Regions from separate parts of the Lysinibacillus sp. UGB7 genome, predicted to be linked through region 1. Evidence: riboswitches for the same ligand, from Rfam matches in the RefSeq annotation. Region 1 holds a riboswitch; each other region holds the start of a gene.
The links. Region 1 has a riboswitch for cobalamin ahead of ACOMCU_RS12075 (hypothetical protein). Riboswitches for the same ligand answer to the same signal wherever they lie in the genome.
Positions count from the first base shown of each region.

Region 2: another riboswitch for cobalamin. It lies ahead of ACOMCU_RS15230 (hypothetical protein); the one in region 1 lies ahead of ACOMCU_RS12075 (hypothetical protein).
Region 3: another riboswitch for cobalamin. It lies ahead of ACOMCU_RS23415 (FecCD family ABC transporter permease); the one in region 1 lies ahead of ACOMCU_RS12075 (hypothetical protein).

Region 1 is NZ_JBMGUV010000011.1:100,497-105,047, forward strand. It holds partial or broken gene ACOMCU_RS12070 (GTP-binding protein) at 1-529, shown strand, start outside; gene ACOMCU_RS12075 (hypothetical protein) at 1,496-2,278, opposite strand; cobalamin riboswitch at 2,553-2,735, opposite strand; gene ACOMCU_RS12080 (NUDIX hydrolase) at 3,175-3,642, shown strand; gene ACOMCU_RS12085 (hypothetical protein) at 3,743-3,940, opposite strand; gene ACOMCU_RS12090 (ABC transporter ATP-binding protein) at 4,205-4,551, opposite strand, start outside.
Region 2 is NZ_JBMGUV010000016.1:10,398-14,948, forward strand. It holds gene ytvI (sporulation integral membrane protein YtvI) at 1-964, opposite strand, end outside; gene ACOMCU_RS15220 (hypothetical protein) at 1,057-1,605, shown strand; gene ACOMCU_RS15225 (glutathione peroxidase) at 1,703-2,248, shown strand; cobalamin riboswitch at 2,402-2,622, shown strand; gene ACOMCU_RS15230 (hypothetical protein) at 2,797-3,339, shown strand; gene ACOMCU_RS15235 (ABC transporter substrate-binding protein) at 3,341-4,294, shown strand.
Region 3 is NZ_JBMGUV010000037.1:192-4,742, forward strand. It holds gene ACOMCU_RS23400 (YdhK family protein) at 200-775, opposite strand; partial or broken gene ACOMCU_RS23405 (transposase) at 956-1,200, opposite strand; gene ACOMCU_RS23410 (biotin transporter BioY) at 1,410-2,006, opposite strand; cobalamin riboswitch at 2,197-2,388, shown strand; gene ACOMCU_RS23415 (FecCD family ABC transporter permease) at 2,540-3,607, shown strand; gene ACOMCU_RS23420 (ABC transporter ATP-binding protein) at 3,613-4,416, shown strand.

The DNA.
Region 1 (4,551 bases):
ATGGACTATTAACAGGTTTCCCTGTCACAGATATCCGGTTCACCCTTCTAACTGGCAGTGCACATATCAAGCATACGAATGGCGGCGATTTTCGAGAAGCGACATTCCGCGCACTGCGTCAAGGCCTAGAACAAGCTGAAAATCTATTGCTTGAACCCTATTACCGCTTCAAGCTAAAGGCGCCTAACGATTTTATTGGCCGCATGATGACCGATATTCAACAAGCAGCCGGCACTTTTGATGCGCCGATTATGACAGAAGAACAGGTAATTTTAACAGGGCGTGCACCTGTCGCTACCTTTAGAGCTACAGTACAGTCTTTGCAGCTTACACAAATGGCAAAGGCTCACTGTCGCTACAATTTGATGGCTATGATGTTTGTCATAATACAGAGGAAATCATTGCCCAAATAGCCTACGATAAAAATGCCGACCCTGCGTATACTTCGTCTAGTATATTTTGTGCCAAAGGAAAAGGCTACTCGATTCCATGGCATGAAGCACAAGCTGCCATGCATTGCATAAAATAAAATGAAACTTCAATCAGAGGAGGCTTTTGTTCCCACTGATTGTTAGTTGAACCAATCGGGCTTTTACGGTCAGTGTTAATCTCCCCTAGCGGAATCGTTGTCATCTTCAACTTGAAGCGGTGTCTTACTGACCGTTAATGCGGGATACATAAATCTTATCAATTATTAAGCAACGAAGGGGGTATATTTTTGAAAAAATCTATTTGGCTAGTTTATTGCAGGAAAATTCTTTGGCTAATTGGCTTACTCTTATTAGTAATGTTATTGTCAAAGATTGAAAAAATCATTCAACAAAATGTAAGTGAAACTTTCAACTTTATGCCTGTCATCTGGTCAAATCCATTCATTGCTGTTCTACTAGGTTTCTATATTTCGCTTATCATTGTAAAAAAATGGGTCACTCAACATAAATCTATCATTATTATGGTGTGTCGCTATTCCTTGTTTGTTACTTACGTTCGCTTACCCAGTTTTCGCTACATTTGAATCGTTGCCAATAACTATAAAAAAACCAATCATTTTGGATTGGCTACTAAACATTTATTCTTCGGATGTGTTCGGTATAATCGCTGGCATGTCACTCATCCTTAGTATGTTCAGCGCACCTAAAAATGATTGATAACTGGACTTAATGCATCCTTCCCTAGTTTCATTTAAGAGAATGATAAAAAAAATTCTCCACAAAAGTGGAGGATTCAGACTAAAGGCAAACTTAAATCTCTTTGATTTTGCCTTCAGTCTTTTGAATAAATAGTAAAAAACCGTTGATTTCCGCGGGAATCGCATGAGCGAAAAGGCCCCGCAGGAGCGTAGCGAAGAGTAGACTGAAGCCATGCCCGCGAAAAGCGTCCGCCGTAGCGGATCTCAACAGGTTATAGGTCCCTCTAAAAGAAAAAAGCTGTCAACAAACCAATTTTTTGAGTTTGTTGACAGCCTAAATGCACCACCAAGGTGGAGGAGTTACTTTTATAAAGCTTGCGCGGTACTATTTGTCTCTTCAATGAGTAAATAAGCAGGTTCCACAATGACATAGCCATGATTGTTTGAAAAATCAACTAACACAGTGCCCGGCTTACTTTTTAATAATTGTAAGTTATCGATAACTTGGAGCAATAGTTCATGACCATTGCCACGAGGATGCCAATTTAAATGGTAATCATTTAGTGTTTTTACAGCTTGCATAAATTGCGCATATTCGTGCTCTACGTATTTTTTTAGATTCGATAATTTATTTGACTCTCTTTTTGTCGCAATTACTAATGCTAAATCTGCTACATACGTCTCATAAAAACGCATGACCATCGAGCACAATAAATCATTTACACGTGCAGCGCTTAAAATCGGCTTTGGGTCCAAATGAAGTCTTTCTAAATTTGGTTTTGCACGAACCGAATCGATACGTGTAATTAAATGATACGCTTCTCCGTTCACTTCATAAACAATCGGATTGGTCGGCATATACATCCTAAAGCCATTCTTTCTTGTTTTTAACTCATCAGCTACATTTGCTTTGGCCAATAGATGTCCATCATACCCTTCATTTTGAATCCAGATGATTGCTTTGTTATATAAAATGCGATTAAATAATCGTTCGTTGCGAATAAGTCCTGTTGCTAAAAACTGATCGACAAGTGATTCGATGACGATTCTTGTCTTCGTCTGCTTACCAACTTCAGTGCGTGGATGCTTACAAATTTTCATAGCTGATTGATGCTTTTCCTGTGCTGTACATACATGAATATTCGTCATACGTGCATTCCTCTTTTCGTACATATTTTCAAAACGACAGGTGTACGGCCACTAAAAAAAAAAAACGGATTTCTTCTTCAATAAGAGGAAATCCGTTATGTAATGGCTATAACACCTTATACATATCATTCATCACGTAACATCAAACATCGCCAACATAGGAAAGAAACGGTTCGGTACCGAATAACTTCTTTTACTATGGGCGTTTGACGTACAGTGACAAACAGAATATTCTGTTTTGTCAACATGCCACCTCCTATTCCTCGTAGGGTTTTGGTGTGTACTCGTAATAGGCAGGTCTCCTGACTTACGGTCAACGCATCTTTCCCCTTCCCGTCTTTAGACAGTGGTATTCAAAAAAGACGCTCACATTTACAGTTGCGGGACAGTGTCGGACTTCCACCGACTTCCCTTTTAGTAAATTGATTCAATTTACACCTATTACTACACGCTATTCAGTTGTGAAAGAACGTGAACTACGTCACATTCCTTATAGATTACTAGTATTAATTGTAAAGAAGTGTTTTTACATTGTCAATTATAACAAAATATTCCATATACTTTATGATGGAGAGTATAGAGTCACTTGTTAGTTCTCTAAAATTACCTTTTTTTATTTTGATAGACTACATGCTAATGTGGAAGTTTTTTTTATAAAGTTCTATATAAGATATAATATAGTTATCAACGCACCCTTGCATTCAACTTGAGACTCTTTAAGAAAAGTTGTAAATGGCAAACATCAGCCTACATAGTTAAAAATTTTTTGACCGTAAAGTAGGACAAGGACTTGAAGGAAAAAAAGACACCGTCCATCTTTATAAAAAATTCTCTTCTGGAAAATAAAGTTAAATACAGAGACATTTGGGCTAAAACAAGGAATGAGGTAATCATTGATGAATGACTACATTAAAACAATGAGACAAATGATTGGACATGAAACTCTATTGACGATTGGATGCGGAGCAATAATTGAAGATGATATTGGACGTATTCTTTTACAAAAAAGGACTGACAATAATATTTGGGGCATCCCAGGAGGCATCTTGGAAATCGGAGAAACCTTTGAAGAGACAGTCAAAAGGGAGGTCTTTGAGGAAACTAATCTTATTCTGAACAATGTAAGTTTGTTTGGATTGTATTCAGGTAAAAATGGTTTTGCAGAGTACTCAAATGGAGATAAAGTATTTAGTGTTCAGATAATATTTTATTCAAACGATTATCAAGGCACTTTACAAATCAATGATGAAAGTAGCGAATTGCACTTTGTATCGAGAAATGAAATACCATTAAATCTCAATCCTCACCAAGCCCCATTCATCATGGATTGGCACAATGGTATGCCTACACCAGTAATAAAATGAAAACGTTCTTGAACTAATCAGGTACGGGGCCTTTGGGAAAATAAAAAAACAGTTAAGCTGCAATAGCCTAACCGTTATAGTAGAACGTCTTGAACTACCATTAATCGTTAAGTAATCCAGCACGAATCGTCTCAATATGAACATCAGCGCCTAGTTCAAGATTTTCAAGTTGAGCGCGCGTCATATAGTACATGCTAATACTTCCGTTAATACCGAGTCGAACTTCGAATAAAGTATTATCTATCTGCGTTATCTCAATCGAGTTATTGTGGTCAAGTTGTAAGTTTACACTTTTCATTCGCTATCACCCCATTCAATTATAACGTGAATACTTGTAGAAAACATGTTTAGTGGCATGTACCTAAAAATAAACCTTAGAGAACTAAACTAAAGTTACTTCATAAATTATCTTTTAGAAGATTATTGCTAAAGGAATTCAAAAAACGGTCAAGCTATAGGAACTTAACCGTTGATTGTTTAATTCAGTATGAAATAATTTCGGTAAATTGTATTAAACATGCAGCAACTTTTGAAATAGTAGCTCGCCCCCTGCAAAAGTTCATCATTCTATCGCTTGAAACAGCTTTTGGGCGTAGTTGTTGGTTAATCGAAAAACACCTTGTTCTTTTTTACTTTCATCGACTATTACGCCATCCTTCATGACGTATAATCGTTCGCATAAATAGGAAACAGCCTTTAAATCATGGGAAATAAATAATATCGCCATGTTCCGTTCTTTATTTAGTGTCATTAATAAATCAATAATTTCCCGTTGAATTAATCGGTCTAAGCTGGAAACAATTTCGTCGCACACTAACAATTTGGGCTCTACTAAAATGGACCTTAACAAATTAACTCTTTGTCTTTCTCCACCACTTAGCTCATTTGGCAAACAATTTAACACAGCGA
Region 2 (4,551 bases), on a different contig from region 1:
ATAGCTGAAGTCCGATAAACATGGCTATTAATGTTGGTAAAGTAGACAAACCAATATGATCTCCCATCATCTTAGGCTCGACTACTCGACGAATAATGAGTAAAATAACTGCTAAGATGAATAATTGAACAGAAATGGAGGTGTTTCCCATCAATAAATGATAAAGCCCCCAAGGTGCCAAAATAATAATTGATCCAAGGAATGGAATAATGTCGATAAGCCAAATGATAAAAGTCATAGTAATCGCATATTTTGGCTGAATAAAAAGAAGTCCAACAAGTGTGACACCTCCAATTATAAAGCTAACGAGTAGATGTGCCTTCATAAAACCAAAAAATGCGTCTTTTAAGCGATTCGAGATTATTTTCATTTTTTTTGCGGTAGATGGCTTTAAATATTTGTAAGTTATCTGTTTTAATTTTGGTAAATCTAGCATAAATAAAAATAAAACAATCATATATACGAGAAGACTAATAAAGAGGCTTGGAATTTCAGAAAAGAATGCGGTAACTTTGGTATAATTAAAGAAGTTTAGAAAAGATTCTTCAATTTTCTTAATGAAATCCATCGTCGTATTTTGAAGTGATATACTCACTTCATCGGGGAAGTCTTCGGTATATTTAGAAATGTTATCTTGCATGTGAAGCCACATTTCCGATATTTTGGAAATATAATAGGGAGCTTGCTTAGAAATAACTATTATTTGCGACATGAGCTGTGTAATAGTAAAGTAACAAATAATAGAAATAAAGATAACGCTCATTATGTAAATGAAGGCGACTGCAATTTTACGTGACATTTTCCACTTACGTTTAAAAAACATAACTATTGGCTCTAAGAAAAAAGCCGTAATCCCCGCCAATATAATAGGCACGGAGACTGGTATGATAAAATATGCCGCAACTATTAGACATATAATCACAAGCGTTCGTAAAATCAACTTTCGGGTAATAGATTTATTCATAAACTCTCCTTCTTGCTATAAATTAAGTTAAGTGTAACATAAAAAATTTAAAATTTTATAACGTTCTGACAGAATAAAGGTAGGGATGAATCATGGAAAAAGAGATTTTGCAACTTTTTAGTAAATTAACAGAGCATGACCGTGAAATCCAATTCGAGTCTTACGAAGAATTGATGAAAATTATGCAAGAACCAGTTGATTGGACATACGCAGTCTGGGAGCAGCTCGTTCAAGCCCTTACATATAAAGATGGACATGTACGTGCGCGGGCAGTACAGTTTTTATGCGCATTGGCGGCAAAAAGTGATCCAGAAGAACGTGTATTAGAAGATTTTTTGAAAATCTGGGCAGTAACATATGATGATAAAACCGTAACAGCTAGACATAGTCTGCAAGCAATTTGGCAAATTGGTCTTGCGGGACAGGTGCAAAGGGATTTAGTTGTTTCGTATTTAGCAAAAAGATTCCAAACATGTATTGATGAGAAACATTCGACACTCATTCGATATGATATTATTGTATCCTTTAAAAAGTTGTTTGATGCCACAAGCGACAAGAAGCTATTGGAAATTGCACAGAGATTAATTGAAGAAGAGCAAGATGCAAAATATAAAAAGAAATATAAGACAGCCATTCGTTAAACAAGCGTAATGGCTATTTTTTTATGTTAAACCTCTTTTATTGGAGAAAATAGGGTTTATTGCTATAATCATAAAAAATATAAAAGGGGTTTAAAAAATGAGTATTTATAATTATTTAGTGAAAAAGCCAAATGGTGAAATTTTATCAATGGAAACCTATCGTGGAAAGCCTATGCTAATTGTCAACACAGCAAACCAATGTCGTTTTACCTATCAGCTTGAGGATTTGCAAAAAATGTATGAAAAATATGGCGAGAATAATTTCGTTGTTTTAGGTTTTCCTTGTGATCAATTTGACAATCAAAATCCTGAAGATGGCGAGGAAACAACACAACTTTGCAAGATTAACTACGGTGTGACGTTCCCAATTTTTGAATTAGTGCAAGTAAACGGTGAGACGACACATCCGTTATTCAATTATTTAAAACATGAAGTGGGTTTTCGCGAATTTGGGAAGGCAAATATGCAAGAAAAAATGTTGGCGCAAGCTATTTTCCAAATAGCACCTAGTTTTTTAGATGGTCGTAATATTCGCTGGAACTTTACAAAGTTCTTAGTAGATGGCAATGGTAAAACGATTGCGCGCTTTGAACCGACTGATTCACAACTAGATATTGAACAAGTTATCGAAAAAATATTATAGTCAGTAATTATTATAGAATTTTCAGGGGAGAACTACAAATAGCTAATCGTTATGTGGAAATAGTGCTAGGTTCTGTATGTTTTTGAGCGAGTTTTCTGCAATTTCGCAACTACTTTTTCATCACAATCTATGATAAACTGCTTTACAAGTGAATAATTCTTGCAGAATAAGGGTGCTAGTCCATAGCATAATCGGGAATTCGGTGTAAAACCGGAGCTGTTTCCGCAACTGTAAGTGCAGAAAAAATCATAAAAATAAGCCACTGTCGAAGATTCATAACTTTAGTAGATGGGAAGGTTATTATGATAACATAGCTACATACAAGGTAGTGAACTGTACAAGCCAGGAGACCGATCTTTATTTGAGCGTATAAGTACTCTTCGGAAGTTAGGAGGATATGCGGCAAATACATAGGCAATGTCGTGTCACAGCGACGCTACTTATGCATTTTCGTCGTTCCACTATTAATGGGGGAGGGCGTTTTTTTTATGCACGTTTAGCTCAAATCCAGTAGGAATATTTTCACGAAAGAAAGTGGGGTTTCAGGATTGAAAAAAGATGCGCGTTATTCATGTTATCCGTTTATGCGTGAAAAAGTATCGACGGTCGATTATGAGATTCGAACAGATAGCCTAACAACGCATGTGGGCGTAGCCTTGGCTGCTGTAAAGAAAGAAACAGTTGAGGTTGTTGCGGTCGATTTGATGGCAATTTTGCCAATGGCTTATCATGTGAATGGTTCAGTACGTGGCAAATTAGCTGTAACTGATGGAGATTTAGCATGGCTGAGCGATCGTTATGATTTTTACGTTGAACATGTTAGAGATGAAATTCAAAACTTTGTTTTACCACAAGGGACGGAGGCTGCCGCTGCACTTCATCTATGTCGAAGTGAAGCAAAAAAATCATACCGTGCCTTGCACAAAGTGTCAGAGGAGCGAGAAGTACCAGCCATTCTTTTCGATTATTTAGGATTACTGGCCAATGTATTTTTCGTTATGGCTGTATACATGAATCAACAGGCAGGAATTGCTGAAATTCCGTTTATAAGTAAATCATACCCAATGAAAAAGAAAAAGGAGATTGAGTGAAGTGAAGAAATTCGTTAATTTTCAATGGCTTTCGATTTTAATGTTAGCGCTTGTCCTAGTAGGTTGCGGTACAACTGATGAAGCGAAAAGTGGGGACACATCGAAGGAAGTAAATACAGCTGAAGAAACAGGCTATAAAGTGACAGATGATCGTGGTGTAGAAGTGACATTTGATGCTGTACCAAAAACTATTGTGTCTTTACAGCCAAGCAATACAGAAATTTTATTTGCATTAGGTGCGGGTGATAAAATCGTAGGCGCTACAGAATATGATACATATCCAGCAGAAGCACAGAACATTGAACGTGTTTCAGATTCTATGACGTTTAATAGCGAGCGCATTGTGTCATTAAAACCGGATGTGGTGATTGCTTACACTACTGATGGTAAAGTTGATGCGTTAAAAGGACTTGAAGATGCAGGTGTGAAAGTATTTGTTATTAAATCAGCAGCTTCATTTGAAGATGTTTATGGAGATATTGAACAAATTGCTACTGTCATGGGTGTTGAGGATAAAGGTGATCAACTAAATGAAGACATCAAGGCTAAAATAGCTGATGTTCAAGCAAAAGTAAAAGATGTAGAAAAACAAAAAAATGTTTACTTGGAAATTAGTCCGAAGCCAGAGATTTATACAGCAGGTTCAGGTACATTCCAACAAGAAATTTTAAATGCGGCTAAAGTGAACAATGTATTTGCTGACAAAAAGGATTGGGTAAAGGTTTCTGAGGAAAACGTCATTGCTAAAAACCCTGAAGTCATTCTAACAACTGTAAATTACGGCGAAGACCCTGTGGCAGAAATCATTGCACGCAATGGTTGGAATACGATTACAGCCATTCAAAACAAAGTTGTGTTTTATATAGATGCTGATATATCCAGTCGACCTGGTCCACGTATCGGCGAAGCGGTTGAGCTAGTAGCCAAAGTTGTCTATCCTGAGTTATTTCAATAATTGAAGACTTTTTAAAGCCGTCCCATAAGTTAGGACGGCTTTTTGATATGTTATGAATCATACCCCGCCCCAATTACATCAGGAAATGACGAGAAGCGCTCGGGTAAAGGCGAGAACTGCTCAGGTTCAGCAGCGCACCGATCGGCTGGCGTGCACACAGCATTTACTTTTAGAAGCCGTTTTTACGTACGCATAGATGTTTAGTGATTCTGAAAAGGCATTGCTGTGTGCAGAAATGCATTAGTGTGAAAATTGGT
Region 3 (4,551 bases), on a different contig from region 1:
CGACAGGAGCAGTCATATATGCGACGAAAGAATGAGTGAAACGTAGCGACAGGAGCAGGAAAAACAAGAGCATGAGACCCAGCAGGGAGCGTTAGCGACCGATGCGGCTCATGCCTTGCCCGCGGAAAGCGAAGCGGATTTTTACCATATAGGAAAGCGGATTGTATTGTTTGAAGGACTTTTTAGACAGCCCCTTCATCTATTCATTTTTTGTTAGTTCATCTTCAGTAACCCATTTGTGATTTTTAATAACATCTCCATTTGTCGTAGATACATAATCAATCATATAAATAGTGGTTTGTAGTGCCTCATCAATACGCACCATCGCATTTTCCATTCCTTCCATATGTGAAGCAGCCGTTTTTACTTCTGTTCCAGGTGTTAAAGGTGCGCTATCTGGATTTAATAATTCCTCATGAATGACCCATTTATGATTCTCCACACGTTTGCCACCTGTAGTTGGTTCATACGAGATAATGTAAGCAGTTGTATCATAAGCTCCAACAACAGTTGCTTCAGCACCTTTCATACCTTCCATATGGCCATCTGCAATAATAGCAGTACTACCAACAGGATATATTGGGTTTTCTGCGTTTTTCAGAGTTGCTGGTATTTCACCTGAACTGGAATGATTCATCGAAGAATGGTCCATTTCACTTTGTTGTTCAGCCTTGCTTTCTTTTTTTGTATCGGCTGTATTTTCTGAGCACGCGGATAATACCAGAACGGCAACTACCGTCAGTAAGCCTACACGCCATTTTTTTTGTAGTTTCAAAGCCAATTCCTCCTTCTTCATTTGCCGTAAATGTAGCAAATAAATGTGCAGAAATTATGGATGAAGACTGCATATCATATCTATTTTATAAATAGTAAAGTTCCACTCTAGAGTGGAGTTTCAGATTGACGACAAAAGGTATTCGGAATGATCACATTCCGAATACCTTTTGAAGCTTTATCAGAAATAGTAGTTACAAATAGCCACTATTAACGACAGTATTACGCTACGTTTAACCAACTTCTGCCACTTTAGAACTTTGCTATGACCATAAACTAGCTTCTTCAAATCCATAGCAGTAAAAGTAAGTACCGCCTGCATGGACAATTTTTTAATCCTTCGAAAGGTTGTCCAACGCATACCATACTTTTCTTCGCATCCGCACATACGCGTTCAATCGTCTCTTTACATCGTGCATAGATTTGTTACTTGTCACTTTGTTGAAATAAATGATGGACTGAAGCCATGCCCGCGAAAAGCGTCCGCCGTAGCGAAAATCAACGGGTTCTTATAGAAACTTCTATTTTTTAAAAAATAAGACTTACTGTAAAAACTCAACTTTGAGTATGTCTATAGTCTGAAACTCCACTCTCTAAAGTTATTGAGTGGAGTTTTTATCAAAATAGGTTTCGTATTATTTCACCGCAATAATTTTCAGCACTTTTTCCACACGATATGCGAAAATACCAGCGAATACGGCTAAGATAATATCCTTTGGCAATGGTGGCATCATCCAAAGCCATGCCATTTTATAGGTGAATCCTTCAGGTGCACTAGCCCATAGTTTATAAGCAAAATACATCCAGTTTGTACCAAGTAAATAATTAATGGTCATTGCACTTAGTGCGGCTATGACATAGCTTTTTTTCGTAGCACTTTTTTCTATTATAAGCCCTGCGATAAAGGCTGCTAAAATAAAAGTTACGATAAAGCCGAATGTCGGGCTTAAAATTTGTCCAAAACCCCCTCCGAAACGAGCAAATACAGGTGCCCCTGCTAAACCGATACACATATAGACGGTACAGGCGAGCGCTCCTTTTCTACTACCAAGAATAAGTCCTGCTAAAATAGCAAAAAACGTCTGTAATGTGATAGGCACGCTTCCAACTACCATGAAAGGTGCAAAGGAAGTAATATTTGCACCAATCATCATCAATGTAGAAAATAAGCCAATGTAGGCCAGGTCGACTGTTCTTAATTTATGATGTCCATGTTCAGCTACTGTTGTCATAATATCTCCTCTTTTTAGTAAAGTTGTTAGTGATATTTTAAGAAAATAAAAACTTTGTGTCAACTTTATAAATAAATTAAGTTAACGTAAAATTCCCTGTTTAGCGAGGAGATACATGGTTTAGATATGGTAAAAAGATAAAATATGTATAGACTACTATAATTATGTATGTTAGAATCGTCATAATTTTAATATTTCAGATACTATTGGTGTGATGCCTTTTAAAGCGTCACTTAAAAGGGAAATCGGTGTAAATCCGGTGCTGTCCCGCAACTGTAACGAGGAATTCTATGATATATAAGCCACTGTTTTTTAAATGGGAAGGCTGTCATAGCAATGATGAATCGAAGCCAGGAGACCTGCCAATTAGTTGTTACCTGTAATGCCCACGAGGATGCAAGCAATTACGGACAATTGAAGGATACATTTCTTACTTTTGTTTATTCGAGGGTATTTCTATGCAAATTTTTTGCGTAGAATACCTTTTTTTATTGCTTCACATCTATCATTTTTGACTAGGAGTTAATAAACAGATGAAGAAACAGTACCTGTTCCCAAAGAATAAATTTATCTTACTTTCTATCCTGCTTCTCCTATTGCTATTCATTTCAATTACTTTCGCCATCATGATTGGTTCCGTTTCTATAACACCGTTGTATGTTTGGAAAGTTATCCTTTCAAAAATTCCACTTGTCCAAAATTGGATAGAGCAAGATTGGAGTCGCTCACAAGAAATTATTATTTGGCAAATTCGTGTGCCACGTGTTTTACTTGCCGCAATCGTTGGGGGAGGATTAGCTATTGCTGGTGCTGCCATCCAAGCACTCGTTCGTAATTCAATTGCGGATCCGTATATTTTAGGGGTTTCATCTGGTGCAACAGTTGGGGCTACGGCGGTCATAATTTTAGGCGCCTTTTCATTTTTAGGCATATACGCACTTTCTATCGCTGCGTTTTTAGGCTCTTTACTAGCGATTGTATTAGTGTTTTTCTTATCACGTGTAGGTGGGCGAATTTCTATCTTTCGCTTGTTACTAGCAGGAATGGCCGTATCATTTATTTTATCAGCCACTTCGAATTTTATATTAATGATGTCGAAGCAAGAGGGTGGCATGAAAGCAGTAATGTACTGGATGCTAGGGAGTCTAGCAGGTGCTAAATGGAATAATCTACTCATCCCAACAATTATTTTTGTCGTTGTCTTTGCCTTGCTTTGGCTCCATTATCGGAATTTGAATTTGCTTCTACTTGGAGAAGAGGCAGCAGTAACATTAGGTGTTAATCTACAACAATTCCGAATACAACTTGTTGTTCTTGTATCTCTACTTACAGGCGTACTTGTTGCTGTAAGTGGCTCGATTGGGTTTGTTGGCTTGATTATTCCACATATTGTCCGGTTAATTATAGGTTCAAATTATAAATATGTTATCCCCATTAGTGCTTTATTAGGAGCGATTTTCTTAGTTTGGGCAGATGCGCTTGCACGAATACTAATTGCGCCAGAGGAAATGCCAATTGGTATTATTACTGCATTTTGTGGAGGGCCATTTTTCATTTGGTTACTGCGTCGTAACAATTATTCTTTCGGTGAAGGAGACTAAAACATATGACATTAGAAGCGAAACAAGTATCATTCTCCATTCATGATCAGCGTATTTTACATGAGGTGAGCATTCAAATAAAAGAAAAGCAATTTGTCGGCTTAATTGGTCCCAATGGCAGTGGAAAATCAACACTTTTAAAAAATATGTATCGTCTATTAAAGCCAGAAAGTGGAACGGTTTTACTGAACGAGAAAGACATTTTGAAGCAAACGAGTAAAACTATTGCAAAAAATCTAGCTGTTGTTAGTCAGGAAACTCCTGTATTATTCGATTTTCAAGTACGAGATCTGGTTAGCATGGGAAGAACTCCTCATAAAAAATTGTTTGAACTTGACCATGAAGATGACTTTCAAATTGTCAAAGAAGCATTATCGCAAACGGGTATTGCCCATTTAGAAACCCGTAGCTTTAGCTCTCTTTCAGGAGGAGAAAAGAAACGAGTGATGGTTGCTCGTGCTCTCGCTCAACAAGCACAGGTGATTATTCTAGATGAACCAACGAATCATTTAGATATTCAGCACCAATTACAACTGATGGATTTAATTCAAACACTACATTTGACTGTAGTGGCAGCGCTACACGATTTGAATATCGCTGCTATGTATTGCGATACTATTTATGTGTTACAGCAGGGAAGAATCGTACACTATGGAACGCCAGCAGAAGTGCTCACACCAACTTTACTAAGAGAGGTATTTGGTGTATATGCAGATATTCAAGTACACCCGTTGACAGGAAAACCGTACTTAACATATGTGTCTGAACAATTCACAAAAAAAGCTTTGAAAGAAAGTTCAATTATATAAATGTGAAATTATATTGGCATGTACATAGGAACACACAATAGAAAGCTGGATGTATTAAGTCAAAAGATGAAAAATGGACATTTCCCAGTTTATTTGAGAAACGTCCATTTTTACTTATTATTTTAAATGAGGCGC